Regions from separate parts of the Agromyces sp. NPDC055658 genome, predicted to be linked through region 2. Evidence: riboswitches for the same ligand, from Rfam matches in the RefSeq annotation. Region 2 holds a riboswitch; the other holds the start of a gene.
What was found. Region 2 has a riboswitch for thiamine pyrophosphate ahead of thiM (hydroxyethylthiazole kinase). Riboswitches for the same ligand answer to the same signal wherever they lie in the genome.

Region 1 (9,403 bases), on a different contig from region 2:
ATGTTTCGGCGAGGAAACGCGCGCGCTCCACTAGCATCGCGGCAGGAGACTCACCCGCTCAGGAGGTCACGTGGAGTACTCGATCAGCACGATGGTGCTCGTGCCGGCGATCGCGGTCGCCGCACCGCTCATCGTCCGCGGACTCGGGCGATGGGTCGCGATTCCGCTCGTCGTGTTCGAGATCGTGCTCGGGCTGATCGTCGGCCCGTCGGTGCTCGGCTGGGTCGTGCCCGAGGAATTCATGGGCATGCTCGCGGAGTTCGGCCTCGCGACGCTGTTCTTCCTCGCCGGCAACGAGATCGACTTCAGGGCGGTTCGCGGGCGCCCGCTCAGTCGCGCGGCGATCGGGTGGATCATCTCGCTCGCGGCGGGCATCAGCATCGCGGTGCTGTTCGCCCCCGACCTTCCCGCCGCCGGGTTCATCGGCATCGCGCTGACCTCCACGGCGCTGGGAACGCTCATGCCCGTTCTCCGCGACTCGGGCGACCTGACCACGCCGTTCGGCCTCTCGGTCCTCGCGATCGGCGCGGTCGGCGAGTTCGGACCGCTCCTCGCGATCTCGCTGTTCCTCAGCGGGCGCTCGCCGCTCATCGCCGCGGTCGTGCTGGTCGTGTTCGCCGTCGTCGCCGGCATCGCGATCTGGCTCGCGGCGAAGGGGTACGGCAAGCGCATGCATGCCATGATCACGTCGACGCTCCACACGAGCGGGCAGTTCGCGGTGCGACTCGTCATTTTCATCCTGCTCGCGCTCGTCGCGCTCAGCATCGTGCTCGATCTCGACATGCTGCTCGGCGCATTCACGGCGGGCGTGCTCTACCGGCTGCTGCTGAACGGGGCTCCGGAACGCGACGCCGAAGCGATCGAGTCGAAACTCGAGGCGGTCGGCTACGGCTTCCTGGTGCCCGTGTTCTTCATCAACACCGGCATCACCTTCGACCTCGAGGCCCTCTTCGCCGACGGCAGGACGACGGCCATGCTGCCGATCTTCCTCCTCCTGATGCTCGTCGTACGCGGCATTCCCTCGATGCTCGCGGCACCGGCCGGATCGAGCCGGCGCGACCTCGCCGCGACCGCGTTGTTCGGTGCCACGGGGCTTCCGATCATCGTCGCGGTCACGGCGATCGGCGTCGATGCCGGCGACCTCTCGAGCGGCACGGCCGCCGCGCTCGTCGGCGCCGGCATGCTCTCGGTGCTGCTGTTCCCGCTCATCGCCCTCCTGGTCCGGCGTCGCGGCGGCGCGTCGCGCGATCGCGCCGTGACCGACGACGTGCACGTGCCGACCGAGGGCTGATCGCCCTCGGCGGGTATGCTTGCCACGACCGCCCCCGTAGCTCAGCGGATAGAGCAGGAGCCTTCTAATCTCTTGGTCGCAGGTTCAATTCCTGCCGGGGGCACCGACGACGCGGATGCCGCGTCGAACACGCTGTCGGCGCCTCCGGTTAGACTCGCCGCATGGCTTCTTCGAGCGACAGACTGGTCTGGATCGACTGCGAGATGACCGGACTCGACCTCGAAGTCGATGAGCTGGTCGAGATCGCCGTCGTCATCACCGACTACGACCTCCGCCCCGTCGACGGTGGGCTCAGCATCGTCATCAAGCCCGACGCGAGCGCACTCGAGTCGATGGGCGAGTTCGTGCGGCAGATGCACACCACCTCGGGGCTCATCGAGGAGATCCCCAACGGCGTCTCCGTCGCAGAGGCCGAGTACCAGGTGCTCGAGTACGTGCTGAAGCACGTGCCCGACGAGCAGAAGGCGCCGCTCGCCGGCAACTCGATCGGCACCGATCGCGCATTCCTCACGAAGTACATGCCCCGACTCGATGCACACCTGCACTACCGCAACGTCGACGTCTCGTCGATCAAGGAGCTGGCCAAGCGCTGGTTCCCGCGCGCGTACTTCAACTCCCCCGCGAAGAACGGCGGTCACCGCGCTCTGGCCGACATCCTCGAGTCGATCCGCGAGCTGCACTACTACCGCCGCGCCGTCTTCGTCGCCGACCCGGGCCCGGCCAGTCACGAACTGCAGGCGCTCGCCGCCGAAGTGGTGGCCGAGTTCGAGCAGGGCTCCAACGTGTAGTAGGCTCTATCCGTTGTCCTGATCGCCCCGGCGGTCGACACATGGTGGGTATAGCTCAGTTGGTAGAGCGCCTGGTTGTGGTCCAGGAGGTCGCGGGTTCAAGCCCCGTTACTCACCCCAAGCGGTGTGCGAAGCGCGGGTCCGGAAACGGCCCGCGCTTCGTGTATCAGCCCTCTGGACGGACGGATGGGAGAGGCCGTGGAACTCGATGCCGAAGCGTTCGAAGCCCTCGTCGTCGATGAGCTCGACCAACTGCCCGACGACATGATCGACGGGCTCGAGAACGTCGTCTTCGTCGTCGAGGACCGCCCGGAGGACGGCTCGCTCGACCTGCTCGGCCTCTACGACGGCTGGGCGCTGACCGAGCGCGACCGCTACGGATTCGGCGAGATGCCCGACCGGATCATCCTCTACCGCGAACCGCTGCTTGCGATCTGCGACGACGAAGACGAGCTCCGTGAGGAGATCCACGTCACCCTCGTGCACGAGATCGCCCACTTCTACGGCATCGACGACGACCGCTTGCACGAACTGGGCTGGGCGTGAGCTCGGCCGAGATACCCTGAACGTCATGAGTCTGTCGCCCGGCCGCATCGTCGGCATCGCCATCGGCGCCGTCGCGATCCTCGCGGTCGGCGTCTACGGCCCCGCCATGCTGCTCGGTCCCCTGCCGGAGGCGGAGGTCCACGTCAGCGCGGCGGGCGAGGGCGCCGCCGGGAAGCCCGAGCCGATCGTGCTGCCCGAGAGCGGAGCGAGTGCCGTCGCGCTCGTCGACGAGGACGGCAGCGCCTCGATGCTCGCGACCGCCGGCGAGACCGGTGTGGTCCCCATCGGCGGCGCCGCGAAGCTCGTGACCGTGCTGGCGACCCTCGACTCGCTGCCGTTGCCCGACGACGGACCCGGCCCCGCGATCAAGATCGGCCCCGCCGACTACACCGACTACCTCGATCACTCGAAGGCCGGCAACCGCACGCTGCAGGTCTCGCCCGGAGACAGCTGGTCGGAACGCGACGTCGTTCGAGCGGTGCTCTTCGCCTCGAGCAACAACCACGCCGACACGCTCGCCCGATGGGCGTTCGGCAGTGTCGACGGATACGTCGACGAAGCGAACGCGTGGCTCGAGGCACAGGGCTTCGAGTCGACGCGAGTGGCCGATGCGACGGGCCTCTCGGCCGACAACGTCGGTACGGCTGAAGAGCTCGCGCGGCTCGCCGCAATGACGCTCGCGAACCCGCAGCTCGCGGCCCTCGTCGCCGATCCCGAGCGCAGCGACCCGACCTCGCGCAACGTCCCCGACGTCATCGACCACCTCGGCGACGAGGGCGTTCGGGCACTCTCGCGCAGTTACACCGACGAAGCAGGCGTCTGCTTCATCTTCACGGCCACCGTTCCCGGGGCCGACGACGAGCCGCAGCGCATCGTGGGAGCGATGACGACCATGCCGGACTACGAGACGCTCGACCCTGCCGTGGTCGAGGCGTTCACGTCGGTCGCGGCATCCGCGGCGCCCGTCACCGTCATCGCCGAGGGCGCCCGCTACGGCACGGTCGAGACCGCATGGGGCGATGAAGCCGACCTCATCGCCCGCACCGAGCGGACCGACGCCGCCTGGGGCAGCGACCCGGGCGAGGCATCCGTCGCCGTCGAACCGTTCACGACGGCGCGTGCCGGGCGCGCGGTCGGTACCGTGACCGTGCCGACCGCGAACGGCGACATCGGCAGTGAACTCGAGCTCTCCGCCGACATCGACGACCCGGGGCCGCTCTGGCGGCTCGCGAACCCGTTCGTGCTGATCGACGCGTTCGTCAACGGCCGATCGGGCTGAGCGAGCGCGTCATCCGCCGTCGACGGCGACGCCGGCCGGTTCAGTCGTTCTCGTCGTCGGACTCCACCGGATCGGAGTCGTCGGCGTCGAAGCTGAAGCGAACGCGCAGCTGGCCGCCCATCTCGCGCTCGTCGACGGCGTTGTACCAGAACAGCGACTCCAGCCCGTCGACCGCGGCGACCATGCCGACGCGCTTCTCGGGCTTGCCCCCGACGAGGGCGCGATGGTCGAACTCGCCCTCGAGCGGTCCGTCGATGAACTCTGCGACGTACTGGGCGCCGACCGAATCTGCACTCATAGCACTACCGTAGCCCCCGGGCTCCGCACTCGGGCAGTTCGACGACCAGGTCGGCCGAACCCAGTGGGTCGGTACGGTACACGTATCGGCGCCACTCGGTCTCCCAGAGGTCCCAGAACGGGTCGAAGCCCCCCGCATCGCGCTCGAGCGCACGGCGCTTCCGCGTCGCCTGCGCCGCTCGCACCCACACCCTGACCACCCCGGTGCGACCCGCTGTCGCCTCGAAGGCACCGCAGCCCTCGACGATGAGCGGCCGACCCGGGAGGACGGTGACGGAGGCCGCCGGCCGATTCCGCGCCCAGTCCCACCCGCGCCATCCGCCCGGCACGCCGCGCGCGAGCGGGGCGAGCAGAGTTCGTTCGAGCGATCCGGAGGCGGTCGCGAGCCCCCGCCAGCCGGGATAGATCGCATCGAGCCGGACGAGTCGGGGGGACGCCCCCGCACGCCACGACCGCGCGATCGCATCGGCGAGCGTCGACTTGCCGGCACCGCTCGGGCCGTCGATCGCGATGAGCGGCCACGCCGCGCTCGCCTGACGCTGCCGTGCCGCGACCAGTACCCTGGCGACGGCCGCCGCCTCGCTCACGACCACACCGGATGGAAGGTGCCCGCCGCGATCGCGGCGCCGATGGCCGCCACCGCGATGGCGAACGCGATCGCGATCAGTACCCAGTCGCTCCAGCCGATCGTCGACGCCCTGGCCCAGGTGCGCGGCCGATCGCTCCCGAACCCTCGAGCCTCCATCGCGGTCGCGAGCTTCGACCCCCGGCGGATCGCGAGCACGAGCAGGGCGAACGCCATGGTCGCGAACCGCCGCACCACGCCCGTGTCGCCGATCCCTCTCGCGCGACGGCTGAGCGCCATCGCGTGCCAGTCCTCGATGAAGAGCCCGACGAGCCGGGCGCCCGCGAGTGCGCCGAGCACGAAGCGACTCGGGAGCCGCCACACCTGCGCGAGACCATCCGCGAGCTCGGTCGGATCGACCCGCATGAAGAGCAGCACCGCGGGCAGGCCGACCGCGAGCACTCGAACGGTCACCGCGATCGCGAGCTCGATCGAGCCGTCGGTGATGCGCGCGAGCCAGAAGCTCCAGTACTCCTCACCCGACGGACGGCCGTACAGGAGCATGCTGATGCCGGCGATCGGCGCGGCGATGAGGATCGGCCAGGCCCGTCGGACGAGCATCCGGGGGCGCACGCCCGCGGCCATGAAGAGCACGAGCTCGATGACGAGTGCGGTCGCGGCGCTCACCCAGTCGACGGTGAGCAGCAGCGGGGCGGTGAGCAGCATCGCCGCGGCGAGCTTCGTCACGGGGTTGACTCGATCGATGAACCGGAGTCGGGGAGCGTCGACGGCTCCGGAGGCGACGGCACTCATGCGAACGCCCGGGTGTTCGTCGGCTCCAGGCGGATGCCGCGGTCGCCCAGGGCTGCGATGTACGCGGCGTCGTGGGTGACCGACAACAGCGTGAGGCCCTCGTCGACGAGTTCGCGCAGCAGCGCGGTCAGCTCGAGCCAGGTGATCCGGTCCTGGCCGAACGTCGGTTCGTCGAGGACGAGCACCGAGGGCCGGGCTGCAAGGACGGCAGCGACGGACAACCGGCGCTTCTCGCCGCCCGACAGGGTGAACGGATTCGCCAAGGCGATGCGGTCGAGCCGCAGGCGCGCCAACAGGTCTTCGACGCGAGCGGCCGTCTCGCGGTCGCCGAGCCGGAGCGCCCGCGGCGCCACCTCGAGCTCGGCGCGCACGCTGGACGTGACGAACTGGTGCTCGGGCTCCTGGAACACGGTTCCGATGCGCGTCAGCAGGTCGCGGGAGCGCCAGCCGATCGGGTCGCCTCGAAGCCCTGCTGACAACGACGCGGATGCCTCGACCCGACCGTCGAGCGGGCGCAGGAGGCCGCCCAGGGTCAGGGCGAGGGTCGACTTGCCGGCACCGTTCGGGCCGGTCAGCACCGTGCTGGTGCCACGCGGAAGCTCGACGTCGAGTCCGCGCTGGACGATGTCGCGCGGACGACGGCCGACCGCGAGTCCGTTCGCGGTGAGCAACGGCTCGGTCGGCTCGTCCACGGCGACTCGACGGCGAGGGGCCGTGGGGCCGTGGCCGCCGGGAACCCATACGCCCGCGGCGAGGAGCGCCGCGCGTTGACGCGAGAGCACGACGTCGGGGGGCCCGTCGGCCATGAGACGCCCGTCGAGCCCGAGAACGACGACGCGGTCGACGAGATCGGCCCACACCTCGACGCGGTGCTCGACGACGACGAGTGTCGAGCCATGCCGATCGAGTACCCGCTCGACCGCCGCCCTGACCTCTCGGACCCCGTCGGGGTCGAGATTCGCGGTGGGCTCGTCGAGCAGCAGCAGCCCCGGGCGCATCGCGAGGGCGCCCGCGAGGGCGAGCCGTTGCTTCTGCCCGCCCGACAGCGCCGAGCTCGGATGGTCGATCGCCACGTCGAGACCCACCTCGTCGAGCGATTCGCGCACCCGACGCCAGATCTCGTCGCGAGGGACACCGAGGTTCTCGCATCCGAACGCGACGTCGTCGCCCACCCGTGCGAGGATCACCTGCGAGTCGGGATCCTGCAGCACGAGCCCCGAACGCCCCCGCACCCGCGCCGGCTCGGCTCCGTCGACCAGGAGCTCGCCGACGGCCTCGCCCTCGTCGTCACCGCCGTGCACACCGGCCATGGCGTGCAGCAGGGTCGACTTGCCGGCGCCGCTCGGCCCGAGCAGGAGCACCCGCTCGCCCGGCTCGATGCGGAGGTCGATCCCCTCGAGCGCGGGGCGGAGCCGGGAGGCGTGACGCCAACCCCAGCCGCGCACGTCCACGGCGGCCGGGGTCGGCGAAGATGCGGTGTTCGCCACGTCAGACCCGTCGGGTCGCTTCCTGTCCCGCCGCGAACCGGCTGAGCGCGCCCGTCGCGGCGAGCGCGCGAACGAGCAGCCACCCGAGCACTCCGGCGAGCACCGCGCCCGAGACGACGACCGTGCAGAAGTAGAGCGTCAGGAACTCGGCCGACTTCTGCAGGTTTCCCGAGGTGAACAGCTCGAGCGTCCACGCGCCGGCGCCCGCGGCCGCACCGGCGAGGATCGCCTGGAGGAGCCCGAAGCGACGGTAGAGGAAGATCGCGAAGACGAGCTCGGCGCCGATGCCCTGCGCGAGACCCGACCAGATGGTCTCGACGCCCCACTGGTTGCCGACGATCGCGGAGACCATGGCCGCGACGAGCTCGACGAAGAGGGCGGCGCCGGGCTTGCGGATGATGAGGCCGCCGAGCACACCGCCGATGAGCCAGATGCCGACGGCGATGCCGCCGAGTCCGGGGGTCACTGCGTCGGCAGCCACGAACCAGGCGTAGCCGATGTTGTTCCAGAACAGGAACAGCAGCCCCGTCGCCACGGCGACGACCGAGGCGACGACGATGTCGACGACACGCCAGCGGAGATTGCGCGCCGGCGCGGCACCGGTCGTGGAGGCGGTGGGGGTTGGTGCGGATGCGTGCACTGTCGTGCCCTTTCGTTCGGTGGAAAGAGGCACGGGATGTTGAGATCGATTGCCCTCCCTGCGCTGGCATGACCCAGATCAGGTTCGACGGTCGAAGGTTGAGAACCTTCCTCTCAGCCCGGCTCACCGGACTCCCGTGTTCATCGACGAGTATACGCAGGCCACGACCGCATGACGCCGCGCGACGGACGAGCGGCGCGGTCGCCCGTCGAGCCGCGCCCCGCCTTCAGGACCGCGTCAGTGCTTGAGCGCGCGGATGACGGCGCGGAGCGCCTTGCCCGTCACCCAGATGAGCGGGGTCGCGACGAGGAGGAGACCGATGAGGTTCGGTTCGAAGCGGACGTCGCCGCCACGGCCGACGTATGCGCCGAGCGGAATGGAGAGCCCACCGCCACCGCCGCCGCCGGCCTGGTCGCCGCCGGAGTCGCTGCCGCTGCCCGCCCCGAACCCGTAGTACCCGAGCGCGACGGGGACGACCTTGGTGCCGTCGAGATCGACGGGTTCGCCGTACGAGGTCTTCACGCCCACGCCGGCGACGGTCTCTGCGAGTTCGAGCACGAGATCAGCCATGACCGCCACGCTACCCGCCGAACTGCGTTCGATCCACCCCCGCCCGGCCTTCGGCCGCCTCGGCGGCGTCCGCCGCGTCGCGCGATGCGCCCGCTGCGTCGAGGGGCCGACGTCGCATGGACTCGACGCGCGCCGCGGCTTCGCCGGGTCGGACGAGCGCGGCCGGTCGCACCGCACCGCGTCCGAACCGGGCCGTCACCTCGTCGACGGCCCGCTCGGCCCCGCGCCACTCCTCATCGGGGTCCCAGAGGGCGGCCCCGCCGCCGGAGGGACGCAGCTGCTCGGCGCGCACCCCGATCAGGCGAATCCGGGCGCCGTCGCCGACGAGCTCGCCGAGCGCGGCCGACGCCTCGTCGTAGATGCGGCGGGCGACGTCGGTCGGCTCACCGAGCGTGCGCGAACGGGTGACGGTGCGGAAGTCGCCGTAGCGCAGCTTCAGCACGACCGTGCGCCCCACGACGCCCGCACGGCGCAGCCGGACCGCGACGTCGTCCGAGAGTCGCAGCAGCTCGCGGCGGATCTGCGTCGGATCGGTGAGGTCGTGGCCGAAGGTGACCTCATGTCCGATGCTCTTCTCCGAACGGGCGGTCTCGACGTCGCGCGGGTCGATGCCGTTGGCGAGCCTCGTCAGACGTGACGCGAGCGCCGGCCCGACGGCGCGCTGGAGGGCATCGGCCGGCATCTCCGCCACGTCGCCGACCGTGCGGAGTCCGAGCCGCGTCAGCGACTCCTCGGTGACGCGCCCGACACCCCAGAGCGCCGACACCGGGAGCGGATGCAGGAATGCGAGGGTCTCGGCGGCGGGCACGACGAGCATGCCATCGGGCTTCGCACGACTCGACGCCACCTTCGCCACGTACTTCGTCGCGGCGACGCCGATGGAGCAGGTGAGGCCGGTCTCGGAGCGGACGCGTTCACGAATCGCCCACGCGATCTCCGCCGGGCTGCCGTGGAGCCGACGAGCACCGGACACGTCGAGGAAGGCCTCGTCGATCGAGAGGGGTTCGACGAGCGGTGTGACCTCCTCGAAGATCTTCATGACCTGCTTCGAGTAGCGCGAGTAGCTCGCGTAGTCGCCCCGGAGCACGATCGCGTTCGGGCAGCGCTGCAACGCCACCGACATCGGC
Region 2 (9,403 bases):
CGCCTGCACCACGTCGGAGTCGGCCGCGAGGCCGGACTTGCGCGCGGCGTTGACGAGCTGCGCGACGACCGCGCGGTCGGCCGCCGAGCCGTCGGCGAGCTGCTCCGCCTCGGTGAGGTGCTCACGCACCTCGGCGAGCGCCTCGCCGCTCAGGCTGCCGTCGCGCTCGGCCTGATCGACGTACGCGCCGGCGAGGGCGAAGCTCGGCGCGTGCACGGCGCCGGTCTGCAGCTGCGCGTTGAACTCGTCGAAGCGCACCTCGCCGGCGGCCTCGATCTCGTTCGCCGACAGGTCGTCGCTCGCGGTGAGCGCCATCGTGTCGAACCCGCGCGCGATCTCGCTGCCGAGCACGTTGCCGTTGTACCAGTACGTCGACCAGTAGCCGCCGAGGTTCAGGCCGGTCGTGCTCGGCGTGTTGATCGGACCGCGGTCGAGGAAGGCGATCTCCTTCGGGTTCGCGGTGTCGGTGAAGTCGATCACCGACAAGCCGCCCTGGTACCACGCCTGCACCATGATGTCGCGCCCCGGCACCGGGATGAGCGAACCGTTGTGCGCGACGCAGTTCTCCTGCGTGGTCTGCGGCACCGGCAGCTTGTAGTAGCTCGCGAACTGCAGCTTGCCGTCGACGATGTCGAAGAGCGCGTCGGCGCCCCACTCGGGCTGGTCGGTCGACCGGCACCGTGCCGCCGTGCCGCCGCCCCACTCATCGGTGAAGATGACCTTCGTGCCGTCGTTGTTGAACGTCGCCGAGTGCCAGTACGAGAAGTTCGGGTCGGCGACCGCATCGATCCGCACCGGGTCGGCCGGGTCGGAGATGTCGAGCAGGATGCCGTTGCCCTGGCACGCGCCGGCCGCGAGCCCGATCTCGGGGTAGGCGGTGATGTCGTGGCACGTGTTCGTGTTGGGGTTCGGCGAGTACCGGGTGCCCGACGGGTGCAGCGGCTGCGTCGGTCCGTTCTGCAGTCCGTTGAACGCGCCCGTCTCGGGGTCGGCGAAGATGCGCGGCTGGTTCACGATCGCCGCCGTCTCAGGCGCGGCGAGCGGCACCTTGATGACGTCGATGCGCCACTGCGTCGGGTTGCCCGTCGTGACCGGCTCGGTCGAAGCCGGCGCGTTCTCGCAGCCCGCGAGCTCGAGCGGCGAACGCACGCCCGAGGTGCCCGAGTTGTAGATGAAGACGTTCTCGGCGTCGTTCGGGTCGCTGACGAGCGTGTGCGTGTGCGAACCGCGGCAGGTCTGCACGCCGGGCAGCTGCACCGGGTTGTCGATGTCGCTGATGTCGAAGATGCGCACGCCGCGGAACCGCTCGGGGTTCACCGAGCCCGGCGCCCCCTGGGTGCCGCAGTCGATGCGGCCGCGCGTCTCCTCGACCGACATGAACAGCAGGTCGCCGTACACCGAGACGTCGCCCTGGCCGCCCGGGCAGACGAACGACGAGCGCAGCGTCGGCTCGGCCGGGTCGGACACGTCGTAGACCTGGAAGCCGTTGAAGTTGCCCACGATGGCGTTGTCGCCCGAGAAGGCGAGGTCGGAGTTGACGAACCCGAAGTCGCCGGGCGGGGCGTTGAACGGGTCGACCCGTGGCGTGCTCGACAAGAGGTCGATGTTGCTCGTCGCGACCTCGGCGTCGAGGTAGCCGGAGGGCAGGTCGACCCTGGGGTCGTCTTCGGCGACCGCCGCGGTGGCGGTCATCAGTGAGGCGCCGAGCAGCAGGGCGCCGGCGGCGGCGAGTGCGCGGCGCCGCGCATTCGGGGGTCGTTGTTCGGATCTCATCGTCGTGCCCTCTTCTCTCGTTACGACAGAACCTGCGTTTCGACACAGCGATCGAGCCCTCCGATGGGCGGTCGCCCACAACCCCGTGGGCGCCCGCGGCCCCGGAAGGCCGACCATGCCCCCCAAACTAGCGACAAGCGCAGGGTCGGCGCAGCCGGTATTTCGGGGGACACGGGCGACTCCGTCGGTGGGTCGCCGTACCGTCGGCCCATGGGCCAGGTGCAACCGTTCGAGATCCACGTCGACGATGAAGTGCTCGGCGACCTGCGGGCACGCCTCGCCCGCACCCGGCTCCGGGGCGACTCGCCGCGACGGCCGCCGGCGGGCATGAACCACGACTACCTGCGGCAGCTCATCGACACCTGGGCGGCATGGGACTGGCGAGCGCGCGAGGCGTGGCTCAACCGGCATCCGCAGTTCGTCGCCCGGGTCGGCGACGCCGACGTGCACTTCGTGCACCGGCGATCCGAGCGCACCGACGCACCCGTGCTGCTCGTGATGCACGGCTGGCCGCACACCTTCGCGCTGCAGCTCGACTTCGCCGACCTGCTGCCCGACTTCCACGTCGTCGTGCCGAGCCTGCCGGGGTTCGCCTTCTCATCGCCGTACGCCGACGGCCCGATGACCGAGCGGCGCCTCGCCGAGACGATGCACTCGCTCATGACCGACGTGCTCGGCTACGAGCGCTACGTCACCTACGGCGAGGACGTCACGGCCAACGTGAGCGACCTCATCGCCGCGAGCCATCCCGAGCATGTCGTCGCGATCGTCGCGACGCACGCGCACTTCCCGACCGGTGACGAACGGGAGGCGCTCACCGAACCGGCCGAGCGCGCGTTCTTCGCGGCGCTCGCCGAGCGCCACGGCACCGACGGCGCCTACGGGCACGTGCAGGCGACGCGTCCCGACACCCTCGCGGTCGCCCTCGACGACTCCCCCGCCGGCCTGCTCGCCTGGATCGCCGAGAAGCTCGTCGAGTGGAGCGACACCCCGCCCGGCGACCCCAGCGCCGTCGAGCGCCGCATCTCGCGCGACCGCATCCTCACCGAGGCGATGATCTACTGGGTCACCCGCTCGATCGCGTCGTCGTTCCGTCCGTACTACGAGGGCGCTGATCAGCCCGACCCGATTCCGCCGACCGGGGTTCCGGCGGCCGTCTTCATCCAGCGGCACGAGGCCGACTACCCCGAGACGCTCGCGCGACGGCACTACCTCGACCTGCGCGTCTTCGACCGGCTGCCAGAGGGCGGGCACTTCACCGTCGCCGAGGTGCCCGAGGCGATGGCGGCGCGGGTGCGGGAGTTCGTGGGGTCGCTGGGCTGAGGCGCGGCCCGCGCTTCCGGCGCATGGCGGCCCCGAACGTGAACGGAGCCCGATCAGAATGCGAGCCCCAGGTCGTCACGCGGAGTACCGCAGGTCGGGCGACGGGCTCCCCGGAACTGCGATGCCGACTCGCACTCGACCGCTGCGCTAGGCTCGCTCGCAGTGACACGGGGTGCCGCCCCGCCCGCGCCGAGGCGCGAGCACGAGCGGCTGAGATCACACCCGTCGAACCTGATCTAGTTCGGACTAGCGAAGGGATGTCGCCGATGAGCGCACGCCTGAACGACCCTGCCCAGCACGACGCGGATGCCTCGGAGGAGGTGGCGCTCGCCGCGGCGGCGCTGCTCGACCGGCTCCGCGAGACCGCCCCGCTCACGCACTGCATCACGAACAGCGTCGTGACGAACTTCACCGCCAACGCGCTGCTCGCGCTCGGCGCCGCCCCCGCGATGGTCGACATCACGGGCGAGGCCGGCATGTTCGCGAGCATCGCAGGCGGCCTGCTCGTGAACCTCGGCACTCCGACGCCCGAGCAGCGCGATGCCGCCCGCGAGGCCGTCGCCGCCGCCCGCGACGCGGGCACGCCGTGGGTGCTCGACCCGGTCGCGATCGGCGCCCTGCCCGTGCGCACGGCGCTCGCGCACGAGCTCACGGAGTTCCGGCCGACGGCGATCCGCGGCAACGCGAGCGAGATCCTCGCCCTTGCGGGTGACGGCGCGGGCGGGCGCGGCGTCGACGCCGCCGATACGACGGATGCCGCGGCCGACGCCGCCGCGCGACTCGCAGGCCGGTTCGGCTCGGTCGTCGCGGTGTCGGGCCCGGTCGACCTGATCACCGACGGCCGGCGCACCGTGCGACTCGCGAACGGCGACGCCCTGCTCACGCGCATCACGGGCGGCGGCTGCGCCCTCGGCGCGGTGACCGCCGCCTTCCTCGCCGTCGGCGACGACGCCTTCGAGGCCACCGTCGCAGCGAACCTCGTCTACACGGTGGCGGCCGAGCTCGCCGCTGACGGCGCCGCCGGGCCGGGGTCGTTCGGACCCCGCTTCCTCGACGCGCTCGCGGCGGTCGATGCGGCCGAGCTGGGGGCGCGGGCGCGGGTCGTTCTCGATGCGGGGCGGGGCGCCGGCCTCGACGTCGACGTCGACGTCGACGAATCGCTCGCCGAGATCGCCGAGGTCGGGGCGTGAGCGCCCGCACGGCACTCGACCTCTCGCTCTACCTCGTCACCGATCCGGCGCTCTGCGGCGCGCGCGGCATCGTCGAGGTGGTCTCCGAGGCCGTGGCCGGCGGCGTGCGGGTCGTGCAACTGCGAGACAAGGGCGCCGAGGCGTCCTCGCTGCTCGCCCAGCTCGAGGCGCTCGCCGCCGCGATCGACGGGCGCGCCGCCCTGCTCGTCAACGACCGGCTCGACGTCGCACTGGCCGCACGCGCGAGCGGCCTGCCGGTCGACGGCGTGCATCTCGGGCAGGGCGACGCGACGGTCGTGGTCGCCCGCGAACGGCTCGGCGCCGAGGCGATCGTGGGGCTCACCGCGAACGGCGCCGCCCACCTCGACGCGGTCGACCGGCTGCCGCGCGGCACCGTCGACTACCTCGGGGTCGGGGTGATCCGGCCGACGTCGACGAAGCCCGACCATCCGCCGACGCTCGGCGTCGACGGCTTCGCCCGGGTCGCCGCGGCGACCGAACTGCCGTGCGTGGCGATCGGCGGCGTCGGCCTCGCCGACGTCGTGCCGCTTCGCGAGGCGGGCGCGGCCGGTGTCGCCGTCGTCTCGGCGCTGTGCGCGGCCGACGACCCGCGGGCCGCGGCGCGCGAATTCGTGCTCGGATGGGCGTCGGCGCGATGACCGCACGCGTGCTCAGCATCGCCGGAAGCGACCCCTCGGGCGGTGCCGGCATCCAGGCCGATCTCAAGTCGATCGCCGCCGTCGGCGGCTACGGCATGGCCGCGATCACCGCCCTCACCGCGCAGAACACGCGCGGCGTCCGCGGGGTGCACGTGCCGCCCGCGAGCTTCCTCGCCGCGCAGCTCGACGCGATCGCCGACGACATCGTCATCGACGCGGTGAAGCTCGGCATGCTCGCGAACGCCGAGGTCATCCGCACGGTCGTCGCCTGGCTCGGGCGCACCCGCCCGCCGGTCGTCGTGCTCGACCCGGTGATGGTCGCGACGAGCGGCGACCGGCTGCTCGACGCCGACGCCGAGGCCGCGATGCGCGAGCTGCTGCCCCTCGCCGACCTCGTCACCCCGAACCTCGACGAGCTCGCCGTGCTCGCCCGGCGCGAAGTCGCGACGACCTGGGCCGCGGCGATCGCCCAGGCAGAGGGCGTCTCGGCCGAGTACGGGATCCGCGTGCTCGCGAAGGGCGGACACCTCGCGGGCGACCTCGCCCCCGACGCGCTCGTCGACGCCGCCTCCGCGACGATCGTCGAGTTCGGCGGCGAGCGCATCGCCACGAGTTCGACGCACGGCACCGGATGCTCGCTCTCGTCGGCGATCGCCGCACTCGCCGCCGAGCTCGGCGATTGGCCCTCCGCGATCGCCGAGGCCCGGCGCTGGCTGCGCGAGTCGCTGCGGCACGGCGACGCACTCGAGGTCGGCGACGGCCACGGGCCGATCAGCCACTTCGCGGGGCTCTGGTCGCGCGGCGGCACGCGCACCGCACCGACGCCGACCGAGGTCGAGGCCGAATGGTGGGAGGGCATCTCCGACGTGCGTCGTGCGATCGACGAGCTGCCGTTCATCCGCGGGCTCGCCGACGGCACGCTGCCGGTCGAGCCGTTCCGCGAGTACCTCGCGCAGGACGCGCTCTACCTGCGCGACTACGCACGCGCACTCGCGACGGCGGCGGCCCTCGCCCCGGATGCCGCTGCGCAAGCCTTCTGGGCGACGTCGTCGCACGGCTCGATCGTCGGGGAGCTCGAACTGCACGAGCGCTGGCTGGGCACCGGCGCCGCGACCGACGCGACCCGCCCCGGGCCCGCCACAACCGCGTACCTCGACCACCTGCTCGCGACGGCGGCGCGCGGCGACTACGCCGTGCTCGTCGCGGCCCTGCTTCCCTGCTTCTGGCTCTACACCGACCTCGGCGCCCGGCTCGCGGCCGGCGAGTTCGGGGAGCAGGCGCTCGCCCCGGAGCATCCGTATGCCTCATGGCTCGCGACGTACGGCGACCCCGCGTTCGCCGAGGCGACCCGCGAGGCGGTCGCGATCGTGACCGCCTCGGCGTCGCGCGAGACACCCGGGGTGCGCGAGCGCATGCTGCGGGCGTTCCGGGCTTCGGCCGTGCACGAGCTCGCGTTCTTCGCGGCGCCGCTCGGGGCGGAGGTCGCTCCGCTGGCGGGCTGAGGCGCGGCGGGCGCAGCTCGGGTCCTCGGCCGTCCGGGGTTCGAGGCGGGTCCTCTTCGTCGGCGCTCCTCGACCGACTCAGGCCGTTCGACCCACGATGCCGTCGGCCTCGCGAGCGACCCACCCCACGAGGGGCAGCATGTGCTCCATGAGGTCGTCGCCGAGCGGCGTCAGCGAGTACTCGACGCGAGGCGGCACCTCGGGATACGAGGTGCGGGCGACGAGCCCGTCGGCCTCGAGGGTGCGCAGCGTCGAGGCGAGCATCTTCTCGCTGATGCCTTCGACCTCGCGACGCAGCTCGCCCCAGCGATGCGTGCCGTCGGTCAGCGCGAGCAGCACGAGCACTCCCCACTTGCTCATGATGTGGTCGAGCACGACCCGTGTCGGGCAGCCGTCGGTGAAGACTTCGCCGGACTGCTCCCGGATCTCCGCAAGACTTACCGTCATGTGGGTACCTTACTTCAAAGTGGGTACAGATTCGGGGGAAGGTTCAGCCGAGGCATCCGGTTGCAGCCGGTGACGCTTCTCGAAAGGAACCGACCCTCATGACCATCCTCGTCACCGCCGCCTCGGGCCAGCTCGGCCGCCTCGTCGTCGACGCGCTGCTCGACCGCGGCGTCGCCCCCGCCGACATCGTCGCGACCGCCCGCGACACGGCGAAGCTCGCCGACCTCGCCGAGCGCGGCGTGCACACCGCTCGCCTCGACTACTCGGAGCCCGCCTCGATCGCGGCGGCGCTCGACGGCGTCGACCGGGTGCTGCTCGTCTCCGGTTCGGAGTTCGGCGAGCGCGCCGCCCAGCACCAGAATGTGATCGACGCGGCGAAGGCCGCGGGCGTCGCGAAGCTCGTCTACACGAGCGCACCGCAGGCCGCGACCGCCGACTTCGTCCTCGCGCCCGAGCACCGCGCCACCGAGGAGGCGATCGCCGCCTCGGGCATCCCCGCGGTCATCGCCCGCGACAACTGGTACACCGAGAACTACGCGGCGGATGTCTCGCGCGCGGCCGACACGGGCGTCATCGCCGCTTCCGTGGCCGACGGGAAGGTCGCGAGCGCGACCCGCGCCGACCTCGCCGAGGGCCTCGCCGTGCTGCTGACGAGCGACGACCACGTCGGCCAGGTGCTCGAGCTCGCCGGCGAGACGGCGTGGAGCTACGACGAGCTCGCCGCCGCGGCGTCCGAGGTGCTCGGTCGCGAGGTGCGGTACCAGCAGCTCACGACCGAGGAGCACGTGGCCGCGCTCGAGTCGGCCGGACTCGACGCGGGCACCGCGGGGTTCGTCGCGGGCATCGACGACGGAATCCGCCGCGGCGTGCTCGACGTGCCGAACGACGCGCTCGCCCGCCTCATCGGCCGGCCGACGACCTCGCTCGTCGACGGGCTGCGCGCGGCGCTTGCCGCGTAGCGATCAGCGCACGACGTCGTAGACGGCCTTGACGATGCCGTTCGAGTAGGCCGCGTGCTCGGTGAGCTCGAGCTTCGTCGTGAGGCCCGGGTCGTCGCCGAACAGGCGCTTGCCGCTGCCGAGCAGCACCGGGAACACCAGCAGGTGGTACCGGTCGACCAGCCCGGCGGCGGCGAGCCCCTGCGCGAGGGTCGCCGAGCCGTGCACGATGATCGGCGCGCCATCGCCCTCCTTCAGGCGGGCGACGTCGTCGAGCGAGCGCAGCAGGTTCGTCTCGTGCCACTCGGGTACGAGGTCGGCCTCGTCGAGCGTCGTCGACACGACGTACTTCGGCATCGCGTTGTACTCGGCGAAGTCGTCCTCCATCGAGGGCCACACGGGCGCGAACTCCTGGTAGCTCACCCGGCCGAGCAGCAGGGCTCCGGCTTCGAGTTGCTCGGTGCCCTTGAGCTCGTACGCCTCCTCGACGAACGGCACCTCCTTGAAGGTCCAGCCGGCGCGAGGGTGGTCGCCGCCGCCGGGCGAGTCGACGACGCCGTCGAGGCTGATGAACTCGGTCACGATGATGGGGCGCATTGGCCTGTCCTTCCGATTCAGGTGGCGGCGAAGCATCCGCCTTCATTCTGGACGTCGAACGGGCCGCGCCGATATCGACAGATGACGGAAGAAGCCCACCGCAGGTCACGCGGCGTCACAGCACGACTGCGCCGAATACGCTCGAAGGATGACTCGACTTCGGCCCGTGCTCGCGGCCCTGCCCCTGCTCGTGCTCGCCCTGGCCGCCTGTTCCTCGCCGTCCGGCTCGACCGGCGAGGGCGCCGAGCCCACCGCTGCCGCCACGGCGGAAGCCACCGCCGACGCCGCGACCGTGCTCGAGGAGTGCACGGGCGTCGCCGTCATCGTCGACTCGGCCGACCTCGAGCTGAGCGAACCGATCGACGTCGCCGCGTGCGTCGACACCGACGAGCCGATTCTCGCCGCCGACGCGCTCGACGAGGCCGGCGTCGCGACCGAGGGCACCGTCGAATGGGGCGACCAGGTCGTCTGCCGCGTGAACGGCGAGCCCGCGGAGGACACGCTCATCACGGCCGCCGACGGCACCGAGTATCACGAGACCTGCGCCTCGATGCCCGCGGCGTTCGCGTACTGGTCGCTCTGGCAGCGCAGCGGCGGCGGCGAATGGGGTTACGCGCAGGAGGGCCTGCCGACGCTCGAGCTGGCGCCGGGCGACGCGGTCGAGCTGCTCTTCACGCTCAACGACCAGCCGGCCTCGCCCGCCGAGTAGGCGGCCCGTGCCTCCGCTGGCCGGGCGGTGCCGACGCGTATCGAGACCACGATGCCAGCCAGCCCTTGACCGCGCGCCAGCGACCTGATGCACTGACCCCGATGTTCCGGTTCCGACCAGCTCCGCTCCGCCTTGCGCTCGTGCTCGCGGCGGTGTTCGTCGCGACCCGGGTCGTGTACCGCGTGCTGTTCGCGGGCGCCGGCGGGCCCGGCGTCGTGCTGGTCGACCTGCCGGTCGTGCGGCTCGCTCCCCCGTTCGAGCATGT

Region 1: another riboswitch for thiamine pyrophosphate. It lies ahead of ACWGPE_RS16550 (ECF transporter S component); the one in region 2 lies ahead of thiM (hydroxyethylthiazole kinase).

The regions. Positions count from the first base shown of each region.
Region 1 covers NZ_JBSHHD010000042.1:18,123-27,525, forward strand. The annotation lists gene ACWGPE_RS16500 (cation:proton antiporter) at 71-1,291, shown strand; tRNA gene ACWGPE_RS16505 (tRNA-Arg) at 1,322-1,394, shown strand; gene orn (oligoribonuclease) at 1,453-2,079, shown strand; tRNA gene ACWGPE_RS16515 (tRNA-His) at 2,124-2,199, shown strand; gene ACWGPE_RS16520 (metallopeptidase family protein) at 2,266-2,625, shown strand; gene ACWGPE_RS16525 (D-alanyl-D-alanine carboxypeptidase family protein) at 2,651-3,904, shown strand; gene ACWGPE_RS16530 (hypothetical protein) at 3,945-4,202, opposite strand; gene ACWGPE_RS16535 (ATP-binding protein) at 4,207-4,788, opposite strand; gene ACWGPE_RS16540 (energy-coupling factor transporter transmembrane component T family protein) at 4,785-5,579, opposite strand; gene ACWGPE_RS16545 (ABC transporter ATP-binding protein) at 5,576-7,066, opposite strand; gene ACWGPE_RS16550 (ECF transporter S component) at 7,068-7,706, opposite strand; TPP riboswitch at 7,745-7,854, opposite strand; gene ACWGPE_RS16555 (hypothetical protein) at 7,944-8,276, opposite strand; gene ACWGPE_RS16560 (DNA polymerase IV) at 8,287-9,403, opposite strand, start outside.
Region 2 covers NZ_JBSHHD010000031.1:67-9,469, forward strand. The annotation lists gene ACWGPE_RS14420 (LVIVD repeat-containing protein) at 1-1,773, opposite strand, end outside; gene ACWGPE_RS14425 (epoxide hydrolase family protein) at 1,984-3,096, shown strand; TPP riboswitch at 3,255-3,371, shown strand; gene thiM (hydroxyethylthiazole kinase) at 3,363-4,286, shown strand; gene thiE (thiamine phosphate synthase) at 4,283-4,945, shown strand; gene ACWGPE_RS14440 (bifunctional hydroxymethylpyrimidine kinase/phosphomethylpyrimidine kinase) at 4,942-6,447, shown strand; gene ACWGPE_RS14445 (winged helix-turn-helix transcriptional regulator) at 6,526-6,894, opposite strand; gene ACWGPE_RS14450 (SDR family oxidoreductase) at 6,993-7,853, shown strand; gene ACWGPE_RS14455 (dihydrofolate reductase family protein) at 7,857-8,429, opposite strand; gene ACWGPE_RS14460 (hypothetical protein) at 8,578-9,138, shown strand; gene ACWGPE_RS14465 (ATP-binding cassette domain-containing protein) at 9,240-9,403, shown strand, end outside.